4 regions of the Alteromonas sp. BL110 genome follow, and region 1 is predicted to be linked to each of the others. Evidence: predicted binding sites of a transcription regulator. Region 1 holds the regulator's gene; each other region holds the start of a gene.
The links. Region 1 encodes LexA, which represses DNA repair genes until DNA is damaged. Its sites were predicted from a motif close to TACTGTATNNNNATACAGTA; they were not measured.

Region 1 (6,013 bases):
CATGATGAGTCCGTGTACCGTGGTCATTTGATTAAAAAAGTTTGGCTCAACAATTTGTAAACCGGGTTGAAACAGTTCAGCACGGATCACCATGGCCATCGCGCCACCAACTAAAAACATAATAAAGGCAAACCACAGATAGAGTGTGCCTATGTCTTTATGGTTAGTGGTAAACAGCCAGCGCGTTATTCCTTTAGGAATATGGTCGTGGTGTTCATGATCATCATGTAGATGATCGCCCTGTGAGTGACCACCATTTACTTGACCAATGTGAGTCGCAGAGGTATCTGGCGAAATAACTTCAGTTGCTTTGCTCATTTGTCTGCTCCTAGTTTCCGTTTGCCACTGCATTAACGTCTTTGGCTTGAACCATATCGCCAGTGTTATTGCCCCACGCATTGCGCTCGTAAGTGACAACCGCAGCAATTTCTTTAAGGCTCAGCATTTTGCTAAACGCCTGCATAGCTGTACCCGCCTTACCATGTAGGACAATGTCGATGTGACCTTGCTGATCTTCTAACGCCATCTTGCTACCTTTAAGTGCTGGGAATACGCCCGGTAGCCCCTCACCATTTGGCATATGGCACGCTGCACACGTGGCGTTGTAAACGCGCTCGCCTTCTTTCATTAATTCATCCATCGACATATTCATTGAAAGTAGGCGCTGCTCTTCTTCTTTCGCTTTACGCACAATTTCTTCTTGTTCGCCCATCCATTTATCAAACTCAGCGGGCTCTTTAGCGATAACCACTACTGGCATGTAGCCATGGTCTTTACCACATAGCTCTGCGCATTGACCGCGATAAACGCCAGGTTCATTGACCTTGGCCCAAGACTCATTAATAAAGCCTGGGTTGGCATCTTTTTTCACGGCAAAGTCAGGAACCCACCACGAATGAATAACGTCATCTGAAGTAATGAGAAAACGTACTTTCTTACCAGTTGGAATAACTAACGGGCGGTCAACTTCTAGTAAGTAGTTGTCGGTTTTCTGAAACTTATTTTCTATTTGCTCGCGCTGAGTAGCTAGCAGAGAGTAAAATTCGACGTCGCTATCCATGTACTTGTAGTGCCACTTCCACTGAGAGCCTGTGACTAACACTGTCATGTCAGGCTCAGACGTGTCTTCCATTGCAATAAGCGTGTTCGCTGCAGGCACAGCCATAAAGATAAGAATAAGAAAAGGGATAACGGTCCACGCTATTTCAACCTTCACATTCTCATGAAAATTGGCAGGCTTAGCGCCGCGAGACTTCCGATGCAGATACATTGACGCAAACATAACCCCAAACACGACGACCGCGATCCCTACACAAATAAAGAACATCAGCATATGCAGGTCATAAACCTGCCCGCTGATGTCGGTAGCACCGCGTCTTAGATTAAGTGAAGAGGCTTCTTCACTAACTTCTTGCGCAAGAAGCAACGGGGAAAAAAGCAAAAACGGTATTGTTGAACACCATTTTGCGAAAACGGTCGTTAGTTGTTTCACTCAGCACCTCCGTAATAGCAAGACCAAAAACGCTGATAATTTTGCGCGATGCCCTACCAAATGGTTTGCGAACGATTGACCCATCACCTCAACTTGTAAAACAAATTTAGAGTCATTGTTATTATTTTGTTAATCTCTGTATAAGAATTGCGCAATAATGCCGTGCCGTCTAGTCTTTTCTATTAAAAATTTAATGAAAAGGTTAATTTTTAACCATTTCATGTGGCAGGCTTACGTTACAAATTCTGTAGAGTAGGTATGAGGCGTGCTGGCGGCGGTTAAGAAATCAAACGCGCATTTTGAACGGGATGTTGATAAGGATGAAGCTTTATTTGGTCATAAAATCAACAGCTAACACATCATTGAATGTGTTTTTCAAACAAACTTTCAAATAATAGATACGTTTTAAACGTTTCATTCAGAGACTAAATAGCGCTTACCTTTTACATAAAAGTTATCTCAAATGCTATAGTCTTGAACCTTACTAACAGAGGCTAACATAAGAAAACTGGCTAAAATGTACCATTAAAAGGCATAAAAAAAGCGGCTATTACGCCGCTTTCAGTTGAACATGCCAAAACCTTACATCCAGTCGGCGTTTCTTATAACACCCACAGCAATACCTTCTATCGCAAAAGGCTCATTGGCAAGGTCTACTTTAATTGGCGAAAACTCTTCGTTTTCGGCATGAAGTAAGACCTCACGACCGCGTTTCTCTAAACGCTTAACCGTAACGTCTTCATCCACCCGCGCTACAACTACCTGGCCGTTGTGAACATCAGTGGTGCGATGCACGGCAAGAAGGTCGCCATCTAAAATACCAATGTCTTTCATACTCATACCATTCACACGAAGTAAAAAGTCGGCCTGAGGCTGAAACAAAGCAGGATCGACCTTGTAGTGGGATTCTACATGCTCTTGCGCCAAAATTGGCTCACCCGCAGCCACGCGCCCGATGAGCGGCAAACCTTCTTCTTCTGGTGCATTATCCTCAAGAGGGATATTGAGCTTAATACCACGGGAGGTACCAGGCAGGATTTCGATTACGCCTTTACGCGCCAAGGCTTTCAAATGTTCTTCTGCTGCGTTGGCAGAACGAAAACCAAGTTGACGAGCAATTTCCGCACGCGTTGGCGGCATCCCCGTTTCTTGCATGGTTGTTTTGATAAGTTCTAAAACTTCAGTTTGTCGAGCTGTGAGTGGGCGCATAAAAGACCTGTCTGTTCATACAGTTCCTGTAAGTATATACACCTAAAAACAAATAACAAGCACTTGCCACGTCTTTTGCCATACGCAAGCGTATAAAGTAATTGCAGTGCTCTTATTTCGCAAGAAGAGTTATATCTGGGCTACCTATTCTTAGCTTCAACTTTTCTTCGCTGTTTTCGCGGTAACGCATGCAATTTATTGATACGATTGTGGGGCTTAGCTTCGCCCGACTTCGCAAATCAGATGACAAAACTTATTGTGACTCCTCCTCCCATACTACTTGATTTCGGCCTTGCTCTTTCGCTTTGTAAAGGCATTTGTCTGCCGTCGATAAAAGCGCGCTAAAATCTGCGCCATAGGTGTTATCTATAAAGGTTGCACCAATACTAATTGAAAGCTTAATTGTGTCGGTTTTGTAGGTAACAACGCTTTCTTCAACAGCTATACGAAGCGCTTCTAGCTGTGTGTTAATTTCTTGCTTATTTTTACCCAACCTCACGATAGCAAACTCTTCACCTCCAAGCCTGGCCACCACATTGGGTGCGTTGTTTTGTTTAGCTATTTTCCTTGCAACTGTAATAAGCGCTTGGTCACCCGCATCATGTCCATAGGTGTCGTTTACCTTCTTAAAGTAATCAATATCAACAATAGCAACGCATGCGCTAAAATGCTGTTTTGAAAATGCGATGCATTCATCAATAAATGCTCTACGGTTATATAAGCCAGTCAATGAGTCAGTCATAGCTAGTTGTCGAAGCTTTTCTTCTGCAACAGCACGAGCTTCTTCTAATTCTACCGCATAGAAAAGACCTGCTAATGCATCTAATAAAGGCTGTATAAATTTCGCATCTTCCACCGTGTAGGGCTCAAATTTATTGGCTAAGCCAATCATGCCCACCACTCTATCTTTGACCTTTATAGGCAGCCCTAAAAATCGACTAATACGAGGATGTCCCTGTGGCACCCCTTTTGAGTTTGGATGACTCCCTGAGGTATTACTTATCGTTACCTCTCCGGTTAATATTGTGGTACCGAAAAGATTATCAAAGCTACTGAAATACAAGTTTCGCTTTTTATACTCGTTGTATTGCGTAAAGCTGCTGCTGTCCCACACTATTTCAGAAATGGCATGAATAAACAGCTTCGAGGCATCACCTTCGCCTTTCATTTGCCCTATGAAAGCAAACTGACTATCTGAAATATCAATAAGCTCAGGCAATACTGTTTGGCAGGCCATGGTTAAATCGTTGTTCTGAAGGTAAGAGGCACGGGTCTTATTGATAAACTGAAGTAGCTGGGTTTTCTTTATCTCATGAAGTTCACTTTCCATTCTCTGCGTAATGTCGCGATGAATGCCAGCAACGCGAATAGCCTTACCCGCGACGTCAAATTCGACAGTTTTCCCGTAGGTTTCAACCCAAATCCACGAGCCGTTAGTATGTTTCATGCGAAAAGTGGTATTGAAAACCTTGCTCTCACCTGTAATGTGTTCGTTTAATTGCTTTTCTACTTTTACATAGTCCGCAGGGTGAATTAACTGCCTGAAAAAGCGAGAGCTGGTGTCATAGTACTCATATTCAAGACCGACGATATCACACCAACGTTTGTTGACTTGGTTTACATCAGCGGCCAAATTCCAATCCCATGTTCCCAACTCGGAGGCTTCCAATAGCAGTCGCATGCGTTGATTCGTTTTGTGCAGTTTGTCTTCAACATATTTTTGATCGCTGGTATCGAAAAGAAAGGCTTGCACTGAATACAGCATCCCGTCCTCCCGAAAGCTCGCCGTAGAAATCATACTTACCCAAATAGTCCGCGTAGGGGTGGCTATTTGAAGGCGGCATGAATGGGTTTCCACACCTTCTATGTGCGCCTGCATAGCAAAAGTAAAGTCGCTTTCAGCTTCTTGAGTTAGGACATCGCCAAGCTCGACAGCGCCGCTGAGTAAGTCTTGTGCCGATATACCCAATACACGCTCACTGTTTTGAGAAATATGAACTAGCCGTAGTGACGTAGTATTGCGCCAAGTCGCCAACACTATAGGGGACTTTTCAATTAAACCATGTTCACGCTTAAGTGCTTCATGCTCTTTAGAAAGAGAAATATGCTGGCTAACAAGCGCGCCAATCCTGTTTAGGACTTCTAAATGTTTAGCATCGATTTCACGAGGTACAGTATCGATTAGACATACCGCGCCAATAATCTGCTCATTGATTTCAATGGGAGTTCCTGCATAAAAGCAGATGTGCGGCTCACCCGTCACTAGTGGATTATCTTTAAACCTGGGGTCTTCATGTGCATTGTTAACCACAACTTGTTCGCGTTCTTCCACAACATGACTACAAAACGCATGCTCACGGCTCACTTTAGAAAGTGTAGTTCCATATCGCGCTTTGAATGTTTCTTCAAATTCACCAACTATTCCTATTAGCGCGATAGGCACCTTATATGCCCCCGCTAGCACAACCATAAGGTCGTCAAGATCCAACGGCACCTCATTGCTGAGCAAAAAGTCATCAATCGTCTTTAATCGGTTTTGATCATCCACTACAACATGCTCATATTCGTTAATCTTTATAAAAATAGTAATAGTCACCACTTATAGCAATATAATAAATGTTGGATTGCCAACAGTCTCAGTGAGCCTTACCATAAATAGTGCTACACAAGGCTTAAAGACACAGATGCTTTTCAGCTTCTTGAACTTACTGGTAAGTAGGGAGTCAGTACAGCAAGCAAATCAATAAAATTGGCCCGTCGCGAGATTGTGATGCGTTTGTGTTACACTTCACCCGTTTTTATTTCATAGGATTACATAGTTCATGTCGTGGATGCGAAAAGCCCTTTTGTCGGTATTTCATTATCCTGTTAAGTTACTGGTTAAAGCCCACAGTATTCCAGTAAACGTTGAAACCGAATTAGGAATAGATAAAAGCAAGCCTATTGTTTATCTACTTCCCACTAACTCAGTGACAGATCAGCTTGCGCTGAGAATGTCGACTAAATTCCTAGGGCTACCGAGCCCAACAGACACGCTGACACTGGCAGGTCGAGAGTACTCATCTACTCTGTTTTTACGTAAAACTCAGCCTCTTTTTCGCTCATCAGCCAAAGATACGGGAATTGAAGAGGTCTTCACTGATCTTTTCCACTTGCATCGAGACCATGAAAACCTCGATCTACAAGTAGTTCCTGTTTATGTGACCTGGGGCCGAGCCCCAGGGCGCGGCAACCCGGGTTTAAGTGACTTAATTGCTGATAAAGCTGCTCCGAGCTGGCTACGCAAGCTTTTCATCGTGCTATTTTTAGGCC
Region 2 (6,013 bases), 620 kb from region 1:
GGTTCCACTCCGGTTTCGTCATCATCCATCATCTTAAACGCGAAAGACTACACCCCATCACGCCTTAACACTGCAGCCAAGGCAATTGCAAATGCCCAATATCAAGGCGAAACAGTTAATGCGGAAGTAGATATAGAACTGGTCCAAGAAGCCTTCAATTTATTGTTTAATGATTCAGTTATGACAGTCCCAGAACTGGCAGAACAGGACTTTTCTAATGATGTGAACGGTGGCTCGATTAAGAAAACCTATACCTGTGATCAAGGCGGTAGTGTTGCTTATGACGGCAAAGTATCCGATACCTTGACAGGTACCATCGCCATGAATTACCAAAACTGTTGGTTGTATAGCAATGGCGTTGCTATTTCTGGGTCGACGGCTATTGCCATTGAAAGCGTGTCAGATAGCGCTGTGAAATACAGTATGTATTTCGACAGTCTGACATGGACTATCGAAGGTGTACCTCACACGCTGTCTGGCGTTGTCTCAATTGATGAAGGCTTCAATGAAACTAACGGTAGCTATCACGTAGATACCAGCCAACATGTGGCGTTCACTATTGGCGCAGAGCAATATAAATTAACGGGGGATTACGACATATCTGATTCACCCAATGAAAGCCTTAACCATGCTGAATTAGACTTCTATGTTGGCTCTAAAGGTAAACTAGCTGTCGAAGCAGAGGCCCCTGAGTATTTATGGCCATACATGTACGATGGCGAAGTAGTGATAGCGGGTGATAAAACTGCAACCTTACTTTTCGAACAAAGCACTATTCGTTATTTAGAAGATACAGATAACGACGGTACCTACGACCTAGGTACATTTATAATTGGTGCCCATGATTTAATTAGTGGTAACCTTGCAGACAGATCACTTGTCGCTATTGCTGCCATGTCCATGCCACCCACTGTCTATGCACCTGATTTTTATACCTGGGACAACGTGGACACGACGACCCCCATTACTGTCAGCCCTGGCTATTATAATGATAGCGATACAGATTACGAAGATTTATCCTTTAGTTATCGCTGGTATCTCAACGGTGTTTTAGTAGAAGACGTTACTGGAGATACCTTTCCAGCCTACCGCGCTGTATTTAACGATGTAGTAGAAGTGTCTATGGTCGTCTCTGATAGCGCTAACACTGTAGAGTCAGATCGCACTTCAATTACTCTGTCGGATGCACCAGCACAAGTAGCTTTTGAGAATTTACCAGAGTCAGTGTCTCCTGGAGAATATATCGAATTCAGAGCAATTGTGTCTGACCCTGATCTTGGCGACAATCAAGGTGCTCCTACTTTAGTGTCAGCGCCTGCAGGCGCTACCATTAACGAAGATGGATTGATTTCATGGCAAGCGCCGAGTAATCAGTTGTTTAAAACCCAACTTTACGAATTTGGTTTTTCAACTGGCGAAGACGGTGCTGAAGTAGTCAAAACTGATGTCTCAGTGACTAATAATGAGGTTCAAGAGTTAGCTCGCTCGGGTATTGAAGTGCCTAAGATGAACAATTCAATGGTAGTGGGTGATTTCGACCACGACGGCGACAATGAAGTTCTCTCCACCGATTCTGCAAATCGCGTGTTTTTACTGTCTTATCAAAACGGCAGCTACAACCAAACTTGGATGTACCCCTACAAAATCGAGCACGGTGAAACAGTAAAACAAGTTCTCAGTACCGATTTTGATAACGACGATTACCCCGATATTTTAGTGATATCTGAACACGGCGTATCTATAGTTACCGATATTGACGAAGCGGCCACAACGCTTTTTACCACCGACAATTTCATACATAGTGCTGTTCTAGGAGACATAGACAATGATGGTGACGATGAATTGGCCTACCTATATTCATCACGTGATTACGGCGATGCCAATGATATTGTGGTGGTAGATCTTAATTCGCCAGAATCACCTTTATTTACGTTTACCGCTGAAAATACCTATGAAATTGCTCTGGGTAATGTAGATTCCGACGCTCAGTTAGAACTGGTTACCAACTCTGGTTTGGTTTATGACCTTGATACTGGTGAAAACCAGTGGTTTTTGAACTCAGGATTTGGTAGTCATCACATTGCCGTTGCCGATATAAATGGCGACGGTATTGATGAAATTGTAGGAGCTGACAGTTGGTCTTACATCTATGTATACTCAGCACAAGACAAGTCTCAAATTACGAGTGTTGAGAATTTTAATACTTGCGACATTAGCGCAGGAAAACTGACTGACGATAGTAATCCTGTATTGCTTGTAGGGGACTGCCAATGGGGCAACGTCCACGCCATGAAGCTGTCTAATAATACGCTCACGTCAGTATTTAGCGTTGATATGGTTGATCACGGTTCAACCTCGCTGACCCTTGGCGATGCCGACAATGATGGCCTTAACGAACTGTTATGGGGCACTGGCACCACTTCTTCTGGTGAAGATTTACTCGTAACGGCAGATGTCACAGCCACTTCTGCAACAATAAAAACGACGGCAACCACACATCAACTAGACAGCTTTAACGCGGCTGGATGGGCAGATTTGTATCCTGGTGACGAACGCGCTGTGTTCTTCGTGCCAAGCACGGGAAGCGGCTATGACGGCTCCAAGGTCTTACTAATGGAGAACTCAGGGAATTACATTACTAGTGAAGAGATTTCTTCTAACTGGGATGATTCTAGTATTGCTGTAACTACCGATTACAACAATGACGGTGCTGGTGATTTATTCCTACCTAGTGCAGAAACCTATGATGGCGCCTTCGCCGCAATGCGATTAAATGATTTCTCTATTCAATACGAGATTACAGGCGATTATTCGAACGACGTTTCAGTTATCAAGGCATTCGACTTCAATAACGATGGTTTCGATGATGCAGTGTATGTTGATGGTCGCACACTAAAAGCGGTCGACGTGAACAATCAAGTTATGTTGGCCACTTACACCATGCCTCAATATTTCCGTGATTTTGATATTGTCGCTATGAATGGCAACGTGTATGTGGCGCTTTCTCAAGGCGACGACATAACGCAATTACTCAAGCCAACAACATCAGGTTTCTCTATTCAGGCAAGCGCCGATATTTCTTGCGCGCGCCTTGCCTTTATTAATGCTGATAGTGACGCTGCCGCTGAACTGGCCTGTTATAACAATCAGAACCAATCACTGGTTATATTTGATGTAACTGATACTAGTTTGACTAAGACATCAGACGTTTCGGTGAGTAAGGTTATTGTAGACATGGTAGCTAATCCAGTAACCGCTACTGAACAGACACTTCTTGTGACAACGGCGCGTGAGGATGATTGGAGTCACTACGGTGCTTCTGAACTCAGCGAAATGACGGTTGAAGGCATCAGTATTTGGAAAAGCCCTGCGTTGATTGGTCCGGCCCGCAGCTACTCTCTACACGCGAGAAAGTCTGCTGAGGGAAGCCTAGAAGTGATGATGGCAACATCTCGAGTAATGTACTGGTTAGGTCGAGTGAATTAAGTAAAACTGCTGGGACAATTTTGATATTTGTTTTGGCGTTTACATAATTGAGCGGCGACACATCAATGTTGGTGTTCGCCGCTTTTTGTTTAGTATTTTAATTCTGGCAACGTTCTGTAAAAAAACACTCGTTTCAACTTGAGCCATTCAAGCAAAAGAGTGGGGACCAATCAATCTCGTTAATAATCAAAACGAGGTAGTGTAATTAAGCGCTATTGATAATATACTGTCTTTTTGTACAGTTGCGTGTGAGCACGTTAAGAGCAAAGGCAGGTAATGCGAAAAATTATCCACGTCGACATGGATTGTTTTTACGCCGCAGTTGAAATGCGCGACAACCCAGCTTTGCGCAATATTCCCATTGCTATTGGCGGCAGTGCCGACCGTCGCGGTGTTATCTCAACCTGTAATTATCCTGCTCGCAAATTTGGTGTGCGCTCGGCTATGGCAACAGCCTATGCCCTAAAGTTATGTCCAAATCTCACGCTAGTAAAAGGGCGTATGGAGGTGTATGCCGCTGAGTCGCAAAAAATACGTAAGATTTTTGCAGACTATACCGACCTTATTGAACCCCTATCGTTAGATGAAGCCTATCTGGATGTCACTAACAGTGAATTTTGTGGTGGGAGCGCTACGTTAATAGCTGAGGAAATACGTGCTCGTATTGAAAGCGAGTTAGGTCTTACCGCTTCAGCAGGGGTCGCGCCCTGCAAATTCGTGGCAAAAGTAGCCAGCGATGAAAACAAGCCTGACGGTATTTGCGTGATCACGCCCGACAAACTTGATGAGTTTGTACGCGAAATGCCGCTAAAGAAAATTCCAGGCGTGGGCAAAGTTACCATGCAAAAGCTTCAGCGCATGGGGCTTAATACGTGTAACGATGTTCGCCAGTATCCTTTCGAACGCATTCAAAAAGAACTGGGTAAGTTCGGTAGTGTACTGTGGGAGCGAGCTCACGGTATTGATGAGCGTGAACTATCGGTATCTCGAGAGCGCAAGTCTATAGGCGTAGAGCGTACGCTAAGCGAAGATATTCATACTATCGAGCAATGTATCGACTTTTTGCCCCATTTGTTTGAAAAGCTTCAGGAACGAATGGAAAACCATAAGAAGCGGACGGGCAAGCCTGTGCGTATTCGCACCCAAGGCGTAAAGCTTAAGTTTAACGACTTTCAGCTAACCACTGTTGAGCATCGCTGTGCCACGCTAGATGAAGCTTATTTTCATACATTAATGCAGGAAGCTTTTGAGCGAGCAACAGGGCGTGGCATCCGTCTTGTCGGCGTGCATATAGGCCTCGCCGCCGACCAATCAACACAACAGCTGCTTTTGCCTTTTGAGCCGATTTAATTAACACTAGTGCCCTATTCTCTAACGTAACACTTATCTTAAAGGTCACTATGGACTCAAGACAACTTAAAACTCCTGGTCGTTACAAGCATTATAAAGGCAATTTATACGATGTTTACGAAGTCGCCACCCACTCAGAAGACGAAAGCAAGCTAGTGGTATATCGGCCGTGTTATGGCGAAAAGGCGTTATGGGTTCGCCCTCTGGATATGTTTTTAGAGTCAGTGGAAAAAGACGGAGAGACACTCCCTCGCTTTGCTTATGTGGGAGATATCCCTAATGACGAAAAAATGATCTAATTGTGAAATTAGGTCATAGTGTAAGAGGTCTTATTTAAACAGACTTCTTACAAGGAAATAATAATGAAAACTGCCTCTCGTTTTAGCGCACCTATTATGGCAGCGTTCTTAGCTGCGAGCCCTTTAATTTATTCAGCGGTTCATCCCGCGAATGCACAAGACAGATTTGCCGATGTCGAAGTTAAAGCTACAGCGATTAAAGGCTCAGTGCACATGCTTACAGGTGCAGGTGGGAACATTGGTGTATCTGCTGGGGAAGATGGTGTTCTTATCATCGACGATCAATTTGCGCCACTGGCGGAAAAGATAGCGGCGCAGCTTGGTGAACTAGGCAGCGACAAGCCTAAATATGTAATAAACACGCATTATCACGGCGACCACACAGGCTCAAATGCATTTTTTCACAGTCACAAAGGCGCGACCATTCTGGCCCATGAAAATGTACGTGTTCGCCTAGCAAATGATGAGAAGATAAAGCCGGAAGCCCTGCCAACCATTACCTATGAAGATGGAATAAAAATTCACTTTAATGGCGAAACCCTACATGTAATGCATTTAGCGGTAGGGCACACCGACGGCGATAGCGTAGTGTGGTTCGAGCAACCCAACGTCATGCACACGGGCGACTTGTTCTTTAATGGTCGTTTTCCCTACATTGACCAAGGTGCAGGTGGCAATGTAGAAGGCTATATGGAATCGGTAGAGCAGTTGCTAGCTAAAATAGATGACGAGACGGTTATCATTCCAGGCCACGGCGGCATTAGTAACAAGCAAGAATACTCCGCGTTTTTAGCTATGATCAGCGAAACTTTTAACTATGTTAAGTCGCTTAAGCAAGACGGCAAAACCCTTGATGAAGTAAAAGCGATGGGCCTAGA
Region 3 (6,013 bases), 250 kb from region 1:
GTCTTCAGTGGTTTCAGTTTTCTTTTCCGCGCGATCTTGGCGAGGAGCAGAATCGTCACGACGCTCACGACGAGGCTCTTCTTTCATCATCGGAGAAGGCTCAGTCACAGCAGTCTTAGTGCGCATAACCATGTTACGTAGGATCACGTCGTTGAAACGGAAAGCATTTTCCAGTTCATCAACAGCTTCTGCAGACGCTTCAGCATTGATTAGTACGTAGTGGGCTTTGTGCAGCTTTTCAATTGGGTAAGCCAGTTGACGACGGCCCCAATCTTCTAAACGATGAATCTGACCACCGTCTTGCTTTAGGATAGTAGTATAACGCTCGATCATACCAGGTACTTGTTCACTCTGATCAGGGTGAACCATAAATACGATTTCGTAATGACGCATTATAGCTCCTTACGGTTGTAGCCTCGACAGTACAGCCGACTGTATGGAGACAAGGAACGAATTGGGATGGCTGTAAGGGCGCGCATTATACGCACACAAACATCGTTGCACAAGCATTAATCAACTTTGGCAAGTAAATTGCGTTTTTCTTTATTGAAAGAGCGCGTCTTAAAAGAGCTAATATTGATAGCGTTTCGCGGTTAATGCGAAACGCTTTCATATGGGATAGAGGAAACGCGGGTTAAAGGAAAACGTAGGGTAAACTCTGTGCCGTTAAAGTCAGAAGACACACTCAGGGAACCTTGATGTGCCTTTGCAATTTCTGATGCAATAAATAACCCTAAGCCTAACCCTTCGTTTTTTGCACTGCTTTCTTTACGCCAGAAAGGTTGAAAAAGACGTTTCTTAGACTCATCAGATATTGGTGTACCGCTATTGCGCACGCTGAGAATGAAATCGTTTCGGTTGGTGATAACTTTTACATATACGGGATACGCTTGATCGCCGTGAACCAGCGCGTTTTTCAATAAGTTAGATAGAAGCTGACATACCCGCTTTTCGTCACAGATTAACTGTTCGGTAATATCGATATGCGTTCTGATAGTGCAATTAGGGTAAGCAGTAGCTAGCTCTTCAGCCGTATAATTTAACTGTTGCGTTAAACTCGTGGCCTCTGCCATTTTCACAGGTAACCCTTCGCCCATTCGGCTATGAGTAAAGTCCATAGCATCTTCAATTAAACGCGTCATCCTCTGCACACTATTTTTCATCCTCGATACAGCTTTAAATACAGGTACCTGAACAGTACTGGCTATTTGACTGTCTTTTATTATGTCGTCAAGAAAGCTAATACCGATTTGAATGGAAGATAAAGGGGTTCGAATATCGTGGCCTAAAATAGCGATATATTGTTCTTGTAGGCGGGCAATATTTCTTGCATCGGTTAGTTGCGTCTTTGAGCGCTCCATCTGGTCTTTTAATAGAATTTGACTAGAAATAAGTTTAGCGAAAGCACTAATTTGCCCGTGAACGAGTTCACATCGCAATTCTCTAGGCTCTGGGTCCAAACCGCAAAGCGTTCCAAAAAATTCACCGTTTGCATCGTAGATAGGATAAGAGAAGTAACTCTCAAAGCCATACATAATAGGAATTGGGTTATCACAGTACTCACTGTCAGCAGATGCGTGATTGATGACTACCTGCTTTTTGCTTGCCCTTACGGTTCTACAAAAAGTGGTTTCAATCTCTAAATGATCGCCAGGCGTTAAACCAAATTCTGCATTGTCCAATACCGCACACATCGTCCATGCTTCTTCGGTAACTCTAGCAACACAAATGAAACGCAAGTCTAAGCTACTGGCCAATATCTGCATTATATGAGGGATTGCTTCGATTGCATCTATAGCCTGAATGTCTTGTTGAACAGTTTCACTCGCTACCATCATCTTAGAGTTCCTTTTTCGAGAGCGCGCTTGCGAACGCCTCATTCCTACTGTTCCAAGTATTTCGGACGCTGAAATAAACAACTACTTTACGGATTGCGAAGAGTTTGGATTTCAGCGCAATTGACGCTTTAAAACTATACTAAAGTATAACGCACAACAATGTTACCGAAAATAACAATAATATTTTCCAAATACTGTTTATTTGTACAGCCTTTTCCTGTACAGTTTTTGTGTCTTTAATAAACAGGGGACCTACCATGGCCATTACCACACAGTATGTTGTTACGCACAAAGGGGTAGAAAAATTGGTAACTACCGACAAAAAAGAAGCCGACCAATATGACAAAATGCTCGATGCAGCAGACAACCTTGCCGACTACATTCATGCTAAGGGCATCAAGTTAGACGATAGCGTGGTAGAAGAACTCACTATCATGCTGGCGAAAAATAAAGATAAAGTCAGCAAAATCTTTAAAGGCGCTACAGCAGAGAGCGTTTTGGAAGATGAAAGTGCAGAAGTTGTAAAGCTACAAGCCAACGGCTGATAATATAAGCTAAACTCGCCCTTTATGTCGTTATGATGAACAATAAGTAAGAGCAACTGCCGCTTTAAACGTCTAAGTTCTGATAACATGACTTTGCAAAGTGATGTTATTTGATAACATCACTTTAAAGCGGTGCTATGTTCTTTTACTTGCTTCTAGCTGGTTGAATATGTAAGCAACCAGATAAGACATTAGTTTACCGCCTTTGCTAATGTAAACATAAGACGTAAACACAGGTCGGGCTTAGCGTGAATAACATTAATAAAAACAATAGCACTCATTCCCAGCGCAACGCAGTGTCTGAAAAGCACAACGCATTAATTGAAGAGTGCAACCCAGCAATTGAACTGAGTAATTTACAGTTTTCGTATACTAAAGAAAGCCCGCCCATCATTGATATAAAAGCGTGGCAGGTGTCACAAGGTGAACATGTCTTTCTTTCTGGCCCTTCGGGTAGCGGAAAGAGTACATTGCTTAATCTGCTATGCGGCACTTTGACACCCACCCGAGGCGACATAGCGTTGTTATCGCAGCCTTTCTCTTCCTTATCAAACCGCCAGCGAGACAAGTTTAGGGCACGCAATATTGGCGTCGTCTTTCAGCAGTTCAATCTTATTCCGTATCTTTCTGTGGCTCAAAATATTAACGCTGCAGTGTACTTCGCAAGTAGTAAAATAAGTAAAACGGCAGGAGATGCTAAGCTTCTTCATTTGATCGACAAGCTACAGCTTCCTTCACAAGTACTACACGCTAAGGCCGATGCCTTGAGTATCGGTCAGCAGCAGCGTGTCGCTATAGCTCGAGCGCTTATTAATGACCCACAGTTGTTAATTGTCGATGAGCCTACTTCGGCGTTAGATAGCGACGCGAGAGATAGCTTTATGTCGCTGTTAAAAGAGGTTGCTGGTAAGAGCACTATGATTTTCGTTAGCCATGATAAAGCGATGGAAAGTTACTTTGACCGTCATTGCAGTATTAGTGAACTGAGCCCAAGTACAAATCATGTAATGTCTTCAAGCAGCGACATCGAGCAAGCACAGGAGCGTGCGTAATGCTAAGTACCATTGCTATTGAAAGTCTAAAGCGCAGGAAGACAACAGCGATACTTACGCTGTTAAGCATCTCAATCAGCATTAGTTTACTGTTATGTGTTGATATTATTCGCAGCCAAGTGAAAACTAGCTTTACGCGCACGGTCTCAGGCGTCGACCTTATCGTTGGCGCACCAAGTGGGCAGCTTAATTTGCTTCTGTCGTCAGTGTTTAATATAGGCACTCCCACCAAAGGTATCGAATACAAGAGTGTTGCGTCGCTCAAATCTAACAAACAGGTGTCATGGCTCATTCCACTCTCTTTAGGTGATACTCACAGAGGCTTTAGGGTGGTAGGTACTACCAATAGCTTTTTCGAGCACTTTAAATACGGCGATATGCAGTCGCTTGAAATGGCGGCAGGTTCGGTATTTGAGCAGCCATTATCTACGGTTGTTGGCGCAGACATTGCCGAATCATTGGGGTATAAAGTAGGGGATGAAATTATTATTTCTCACGGCTTAGGCAGTGTCTCATTCAATAATCACGACGATCATCCTTTTACTATTTCCGGAATTTTAGATAAAACCGGCACCCCAGTGGATAAGGCTGTGTATGTCACCTTACAGGGGCTTGAAGAGGCCCACACAGGGCCTAAGCATTCGCCCACCTCAATGTTAGGCCTTAAATCGAGTGATAAAACCATCGAAGACGAGCATGAACATGAAGAGCATGACAATGAACATGGGACGTACAATAGCGATGCATTTGCTCCTGAGTCAGTCTCGGTTGTGATGCTTGGGCTGAAGCATCGCGTTACAGCGCTCCAACTGCAGTATCAAATAAACCAAAGTAAAAAAGAGCCGCTTATGGCTATACTACCAGGCATGGCGCTCGCTGAGCTTTGGCAAATTATGGGAAATGTAGAGTCGCTATTGCTTGGTCTATCTGGCCTTATCGTTATATGCGCCCTAATTGGACTTGCTACCATGCTGCTTGCGACTATGCGTGAGCGTTATCAAGAAATAGCTGTTTTACGCACCATCGGCGCAGGGCCTTTTACCCTACTACTACTAATTCAGATTGAAGCTATGCTGCTTACGATGTTGAGCGCCTTACTAAGCTTAGGCTTGGTAGCCGGATTAATGAGCGTACTAAAACCCTGGTTAAGCAGTACCTATGGATTGTTTTTGAGTAGTCCGCTGTTTGGGCAAAGCAGCGTCATTATCATTTCACTTATATTAGGGTGCACCTACTTAGTTTCTCTGTTCCCAGCCGTTGCCGCCTATAAACGCGGTCTGCATGCTGGACTCAATACGAACTAGGTGAAGCCCACACGGGGGAGAGGACTACTCTCCCACCTGCTTGTCAGTACTGAAACGCAAAATAAGCTCGTGAACCTGATTTACCGTAGCACGTAAATCGTGGCTCGCTGCTAGCGATGCCTCAGAGGAACGCTGTGTTTCAGAAGCGCCATCAGCCACTTCTACTAACTGTTGGTTAATATGTTCCGCTACTGTGCTTTGCTCTTCCACAGCAGAAGACATCTCTACAGTAGCATCAGCAATACCTTTTACGGCGTTATTAATTTCAAATAATGCCCCTCGGGTTTCTTCTACTATTGCACTACCGTGCTCTGCCGAAGTTAGCCCTTCCGTCGATACCCTTACAGCGCGGTCAGAACGCTCTGCCAACTCGTTAATAATATTGTGAATTTTGTCGGTAGATTCGCGAGTTTTCGAAGCTAAGGTCCGCACCTCATCGGCAACAACCGCAAACCCTCTACCCTGCTCGCCTGCTCTTGCCGCTTCTATAGCAGCGTTAAGCGCTAGCAGGTTAGTTTGCTCAGCAATAGTGGATATAATATTAGCGGCTTCACCTATGTCACTGGTTGACTGAGCAAGCTCGGTTACCGTGGTAGAAATTGACTCTACCGCCTCACGCAAAGCAACAATTGCCTGCATAGCTTGTTCTGCTTTTTGGTTACCTGTTTCTACGTTAGACGCCGCAGTTCTTGCGCTCTTTGCGTTACTTTCTACTCGCTCAGCAACTTCTTGAATTGCCTGACTCATTTGCGTTACTGCGGACGCTATTTGCTGTGTAGCTTGGTTTTGCTGTACAACTGCGGCACTGGTACTTTCTGCTTGTTGATGCGTTGTGTTGGCTATTGACTCAAGTCCCGCTGATGCATCTTTAATTCGGGTTAACGCCGTGCGATTTCTGGCAAGTTCACAGCCAAGCGCGAGTTTAGCCTGGCTTATATGAGTGGGATCAGGAAAGTAGGTTTGCGCCACCGTTTCATTTGCATAGCTATCTGGGCTAAGCGCAAGTAATCCGTGCCAGTCTTTTTTGGCTTTAGTTTGTTGAGTCACCACCAAAATAACGGCGCCGAGTAGCGCTATCCCTGCGGCCGTAGCGCCGTGTGTAAACGCCAAAGTCAAAACCATTAGCGCACTTAATAATAAAGATGGCGCTAAATGCGAAAGCATTTGTAAAAAACGAAACGCTGGCGATACCGGCGATTTGCCTTCTCTTATTCTTTCATAAACCTTTGTAGCTCTTGCAATTTCAACATTCAACGCAGGGACACGAACAGATT
Region 4 (6,013 bases), 300 kb from region 1:
GGTTTTGTGGCGTTTTTGGGTTTGGGAACGCTCTTCCTTCTGTAACCCGTATACTGCGGTATGCTTAAATATTGCATAAAGGCCTCGTGCTTATAAGGTAACGGCTTATAAGTACGAGGGGCTCTTCATAATCAGCTAGGCCTTAAACGCGGAACATTTCGCGCAGTTTACAACCTTTGCCGCATTGGAAAGCGTTAAGGGTTGAGTATTCATCTAACCTGATGAACAATACGCGCCTTCTTACCCTGAATCTCGTTGGAGCCCGCCGTGTCTAAGCAAGCCAGTGCCGCCCAAGTTGGCGTAATTTGCGCGATTGCCGCATACAGTATGTGGGGTGTTGCACCTGTTTACTTCAAACAGTTGATGGTATTACCCGCCGCTGAAATACTTATGCACAGGGTAATTTGGTCTGTTGTGCTTTTAGTTGGACTTATCGCTGCATTAAAGCAATGGCCAAAAGTGGGGGCAGCGCTTCGCAATAAGCGGGTTATGCAGATTTTGTTCGTAGCCGGGCTGCTGCTGGGAGCAAACTGGCTTTTGTTCATCTGGGCGATTAATAACGACCATATTCTTGATGCTAGCCTTGGCTATTACATTAACCCTCTTATCAACGTTTTCTTAGGCCGGTTATTTTTAGGTGAGAGACTACGCAATCTTCAGCGCGTAGCGGTTGGGCTTGCTGTGATTGGCGTTGCCATTCTTATTTTCTCTTACGGTCACGTGCCGTGGATTGCCTTAGTACTTGCAGGAAGCTTCAGCGTGTACGGTTTGTTGCGTAAGCAGGTGGCAGTAGATTCGCTACCGGGCCTTTTTATTGAAACCTTAATGTTATCGCCACTAGCTATCGTCTACTGGGTATTCTTTGGTTCTGAATACAGTAACTTATTTAATAACGACGCCACCCTAAACTCCCTTATCCTAGCGGCTGGTATTGTTACCACTGCGCCGTTACTTTGCTTTACCGCTGCAGCGCGACGTATTATGTATTCAACTTTAGGCTTTTTTCAGTATATAGGGCCAACGCTTATGTTTATATTGGCCGTCTATCTTTATGGCGAGCCCCTTGAAGAGTCGCGTTTGGTTACTTTCGGGTTTGTGTGGCTTGCGCTTATTTTGTTTAGTGCCGACTCGTTGGTTAATTACCGCAGCCAACGAAAAGCTCAAAAGCTTGTAGTAGAGTAGGGGGCTGTTCTTGCAGTCCTGCGAGACGTAAAACCATACGCAAAGCAGCAGTTTAAAGCGCCCAGTTGCACAAGCAGTGCGCTTTTATCGATAGTAGTGCAGTGTGGGAAAATACTGAGTTACGCCATGTAGGTTAGGCGAGGTTTGTTTAAGTAATGAAGCTAAAGCCAAAGCAAAAAAGTTAAAGTAAAGAACCTTGCTCTTGGTGAGGTGCATCGGGTGGCTCGCACTTGACCTGATTTCGTCCGCTATTTTTGGCGGCGTACAGCTGTTTATCAGCCAGGCTTAATAGTTTATCCACCCTTTGGGTGTGGGCGCCACTTGCTCCAATACTGCAGGTAACTTTTATATCGGTTTTGGGAAGCTGGATAACTTCAGCTTCCACCACTTTTCTGAAATCTTCCAAGCGTTCGCAGGCTTCATCAAGTTGCGTTGAAGGCATGTAAATACAAAACTCCTCACCACCAAAGCGCGAAATAATTTCATCAGGGAAGTAAAACTCAATAAGTGCGGCTACGGCCTTAAGCACAATGTCACCGGCGTCGTGACCATGGGTGTCGTTAATCGACTTAAAGAAGTCCAGGTCGATAAGTGCCAGGGCATGATCATCAGATAAATATTGATGCTGTACCGTGACCATGTAAAAGAAGTGGCGTCTGTTGGGTAGGCCGGTTAAATAATCCGTATTTGCTACGCGGCGTATTTCCTCAACACTTTCGATATATTCCACGTTTTGCATTACGCGACACAAAAACTCTTCATGGCAGTAAGGTACGCGTAAGAAATCATTAGCGCCGCTTTTGATAAAGTGCGCAGACATTAGCATGCCTTTACCTCCAGCAATGCCCATTATGGCTAGCTGTTCTTTAGAAAATGCTTTCCTTAAGCTGGCGACAAAATGGGTGCCCGTCATGTCGGGTAGCGTGTTATCGGTAATAACAAGACGCACATTTTTATGTTCAGAAAGGCACTGCATTGCGTCGGTAGCCGTTAAACATTCAAACGCTATAAAGTTATGTCGCTGAAGTAATGAAACCGTTTTTGAGCGCAAAACACGATTGGTACTTACCACTACAACGCCGGTAGATTTGTTTTTTTCTAGACGGCTTATCAGACGGTTTAGGTAGTCGTAGTTTTGTGAATTTTCTTTAGGAATGTAATCGACAACATCTCGTTCAAGCACCTTGTCGCGAATAGCATTGTCTAGGTTTTCGGTTGTCGCAATGGTAGGAATGAAAGATTCAACGGCAAAGTCGATGGCTTCACCTTTTGGCGCATCGGGTAATGAGTAAGCAACAATGGCGCACAAAAAACTTTCAGGTATTTCTTGTGCAAAGCGTGCCTTTCCTTCGGTAAGCGACGTTGCGCCCACAGGCGTAAGACTCGAGCGGCGTACTAGCTTCGCGATTAGTTCAAGGTTACCTTCACCATTTTCGATGATCAGCACGTGTTGCTGCATACATTCCAACTTAGAGTTAGGCTACCTTGCCAATTAATAACGTTACGCTTTCTCCAGCTTTGCGTAAGCAAGTACCAGCCATTTGCTGCCAAATTCATCGAAGTTTACTTGAACTCGGCCATGCTCACCACTACCTTCGTAGTTAAGCACAATGCCTTCCCCGAATTTACGGTGCACAACGCGCTCACCTAAACTAAAGCCTGTTTCTTCAAAACTGGCGTGCGAGGTCGCTTGGCTAAAGCGATTATGTACAGGCCGCGAAATGGTGGATTTAAGCCTGACTTCTTCCACACAATCTGCTGGCATCTCGCGAATAAAGCGCGAAGCCGTATGATACTTGTCTTGACCATATAATCGACGACTTTCTGCGTAAGTGATATACAACTTTTGCATAGCGCGGGTCATACCAACATAGCAAAGTCTGCGTTCCTCTTCCATTCGACCTGGTTCGTCGTTAGTCATCTGGCTAGGGAACATACCTTCTTCCACGCCGGCTAAGAACACCAATGGAAACTCAAGGCCTTTGGCTGTGTGGATAGTCATCATCTGCACCGCATCTTGGTCTTTATCCGCTTGGGTTTCCCCGGCTTCAAGTGAAGCGTGGGCCAAAAACGCGGCCAGCGGCGACATTTCTTCGGCTTCTTCGGGAACGATAAAGGTTTTACAAGCACTGACCAGTTCTTCTAAGTTTTCCAGTCGTGCCTGGGCCTTTTCACCGCGCTCAGCTTGGTACATGGCGTACAGGCCAGATTGGCGAATGGCTTTATCGGCCTGCTGATCCAGAGGCTCGTCTAATGTGGCTTGTTCAAGCTCTGTAATTAGTAATACAAAGCTTTGCATAGCGTTTAGTGCACGGCCTTTAAAGCCACCTTCGTTTATAAGCAGCTGGCTGGCTTGCCACATAGAACAGTTGTGCATGCGCGCAGTATCGCGCACTTGCGAAAGGGTTTTTTCACCAATACCGCGACTTGGGGTATTTACCACACGCTCGAAAGCAGCGTCATCGTGCGGGTGGCTCACCATACGCATGTAGCCTAAGGCATCTTTAATTTCTTGGCGTTCGAAGAAGCGCAAACCACCGTAGATGCGATAGGCCAACCCTTCATGTAATAACGCTTCTTCCAGTACACGGGACTGGGCGTTGTTTCTGTAAAGAATAGCGGTGTCGCTAAGAGCGTTGCCTTGATTTAGCCAGTCTTTAATTTTTGAAACAATAAAGCGCGCTTCGTCGAGCTCGTTAAAACCCGCATAAACAGAAATAAGTTCTCCCTGGGCGTCTTCTGTCCACAACTCTTTCCCTAAACGGCCAGTATTATTGTCGATAACCGTATTCGCTGCTTTCAGAATGTTCCCGGTAGAACGGTAATTCTGCTCAAGGCGAATAGTGGTAGGCTCATTAAAGTCTTTTAGGAAATGCTGAATATTATCTACGTTTGCACCGCGCCAGCCGTAAATAGACTGATCGTCGTCGCCAACAATCATAATGTTATTATTGTCGCCGCTGCATAGCATACGAAGCCATGCATATTGGATGTTGTTGGTATCTTGGAACTCGTCAACTAACACAGCACGGAAACGGCGCTGGTAGTGAGCCAACACCTCAGGGTTCTTTGCCCACAATTCATGAGCGCGCAGCAATAGCTCAGCAAAATCAACCAAGCCTGAACGGTCGCAGGCGTCTTGATATGCAGCGTAGACCTCGCGCATGGTCTTTTGGATATGATCGCCATGGGTCTCGATGTGCTGAGGGCGCAGACCTTCGTCTTTATTACCATTTATATACCACTGGATTTGTCGAGGGGCCCAATGTTTTTCATCTAAATTCATGGCTTTCAGAATGCGGCGAATCAGACGATACTGATCGTCAGAATCGATTATCTGAAAGTTTTCAGGCAAATTAGCTTCAGCGTGGTGCGCACGCAATAGGCGATGTGCAAGCCCGTGGAAGGTACCAATCCACATATTGTGCAGGCTGCGCCCCATTAATGATTCAATACGGCCGCGCATCTCTTTCGCTGCCTTATTAGTAAAGGTAACCGCTAGAATAGAAAAAGGTGCGATGTTTTCGACTTCCATCAACCACGCAATGCGATGCACTAATACACGGGTTTTACCACTACCTGCACCAGCTAATACTAGAGCATTAGATAATGGGGCTGCTACTGCTTCACGCTGTTTGTCGTTAAGCTCGTCTAGCAGTCGAGATACATCCATAGTTGGCACCTGTAAGTTGATATTGTTACACATTCAGCAGCACGCTATTATGCCATCAGCCTGTTAATTTATACAGTCCAGTTTTTTTACCCTTTTCGCCAAATAAAAGAACGGTTATTTACCTATTTTAAGGCGTGCGGTTATACGCATCCCTTAATGAAATAAACGGGCGTTTTAACTAGTGTAATTAAATAGTGATAGAGCCAAGTGCGGTCAAAGAAAGATTCAAAGGTGCACAACTGAAAGATACAGTTATTAGCTATAACGAATTAATACGATAAATTGATCGAATTATGCGCTTGGCAGGTATCACATCGGTATTGCATCACGCCAAACTCGGGTAAACTTTCCGCTCGTTTATCTTGGTTATCTCTGCACTTTCATACAAGGCGAGAGTTAGCAAAAGAGTTAAGCTATTTTAGACAAGCTGAAAAAGCACACAGCCCCAACTTTTAATCGACAAACATTGGCACACAAACAGCACATTAACGGGATATGCTTATGACCGCACTTTCTACGCCCATCGATTTCTGGTCGACGCTCAAACAAGAAGCGCAAATTGTTGCTGACAACGAACCTTTGCTATCTAGCTATGTACATGCCAGTGTTCTTGCGCACCATAATTTCGAGTCGTCGCTAAGCTTCATTCTGTCAAACAAAATGGCAGATGACGTAATGCCTGCGCTTGCTATACGTGAGGTGTTTGACGAAGCCTACTTGTTAGAGCCAGGCATTAGCGAGGCCGCTATTGCTGACATTATGGCGATTAATGCGCGCGATGCCGCAGTGAACGATTACCTTACCCCTTTACTGCACTTCAAGGGTTTCCATGCCGTGCAGGTGCATCGAATGGCGCATTACCTTTGGGTTCACGGGCGCCATCAGTTAGCCCTGTTTTTGCAAAGTCGTAACTCATCAAGCTTTGGCGTAGACATACATCCAGCAGCGCGAATTGGTAAGGGTGTTATGTTCGACCACGCTACCGGTATTGTCGTGGGTGAGACTGCGGTAGTAGAAGACAATGTATCTATTTTGCAAAGCGTTACGCTGGGCGGTACGGGTAATGAATCGGGCGATCGTCACCCCAAAATTCGCCAAGGCGTGTTAATTGGCGCTGGAGCCAAAATCTTAGGAAATATCGAGATAGGTGAAGGCTCA

Region 2: a site for LexA is predicted at 3,711-3,730, ahead of dinB (DNA polymerase IV). Genes of this name have one in related genera too.
Region 3: a site for LexA is predicted at 2,031-2,050, ahead of D1814_RS09065 (YebG family protein). Genes of this name have one in related genera too.
Region 4: a site for LexA is predicted at 4,914-4,933, ahead of uvrD (DNA helicase II). Genes of this name have one in related genera too.

What each region holds. Positions count from the first base shown of each region.
Region 1 covers NZ_CP031967.1:1,819,980-1,825,992, reverse strand. Annotated here, with positions in the region: gene ctaD (cytochrome c oxidase subunit I) at 1-318, opposite strand, end outside; gene coxB (cytochrome c oxidase subunit II) at 329-1,492, opposite strand; gene lexA (transcriptional repressor LexA) at 2,075-2,701, opposite strand; gene D1814_RS07930 (sensor domain-containing diguanylate cyclase) at 2,955-5,249, opposite strand; gene plsB (glycerol-3-phosphate 1-O-acyltransferase PlsB) at 5,524-6,013, shown strand, end outside.
Region 2 covers NZ_CP031967.1:2,438,382-2,444,394, forward strand. Annotated here, with positions in the region: gene D1814_RS10575 (FG-GAP repeat domain-containing protein) at 1-3,486, shown strand, start outside; gene dinB (DNA polymerase IV) at 3,763-4,836, shown strand; gene D1814_RS10585 (DUF1653 domain-containing protein) at 4,887-5,135, shown strand; gene D1814_RS10590 (MBL fold metallo-hydrolase) at 5,199-6,013, shown strand, end outside.
Region 3 covers NZ_CP031967.1:2,068,796-2,074,808, reverse strand. Annotated here, with positions in the region: gene rpsF (30S ribosomal protein S6) at 1-393, opposite strand, end outside; gene D1814_RS09070 (GAF domain-containing sensor histidine kinase) at 594-1,835, opposite strand; gene D1814_RS09065 (YebG family protein) at 2,096-2,383, shown strand; gene D1814_RS09060 (ABC transporter ATP-binding protein) at 2,632-3,435, shown strand; gene D1814_RS09055 (ABC transporter permease) at 3,435-4,739, shown strand; gene D1814_RS09050 (methyl-accepting chemotaxis protein) at 4,764-6,013, opposite strand, start outside.
Region 4 covers NZ_CP031967.1:1,515,233-1,521,245, reverse strand. Annotated here, with positions in the region: gene D1814_RS06615 (magnesium transporter) at 1-45, shown strand, start outside; gene rarD (EamA family transporter RarD) at 268-1,182, shown strand; gene D1814_RS06605 (GGDEF domain-containing response regulator) at 1,364-2,641, opposite strand; gene uvrD (DNA helicase II) at 2,684-4,855, opposite strand; gene cysE (serine O-acetyltransferase) at 5,357-6,013, shown strand, end outside.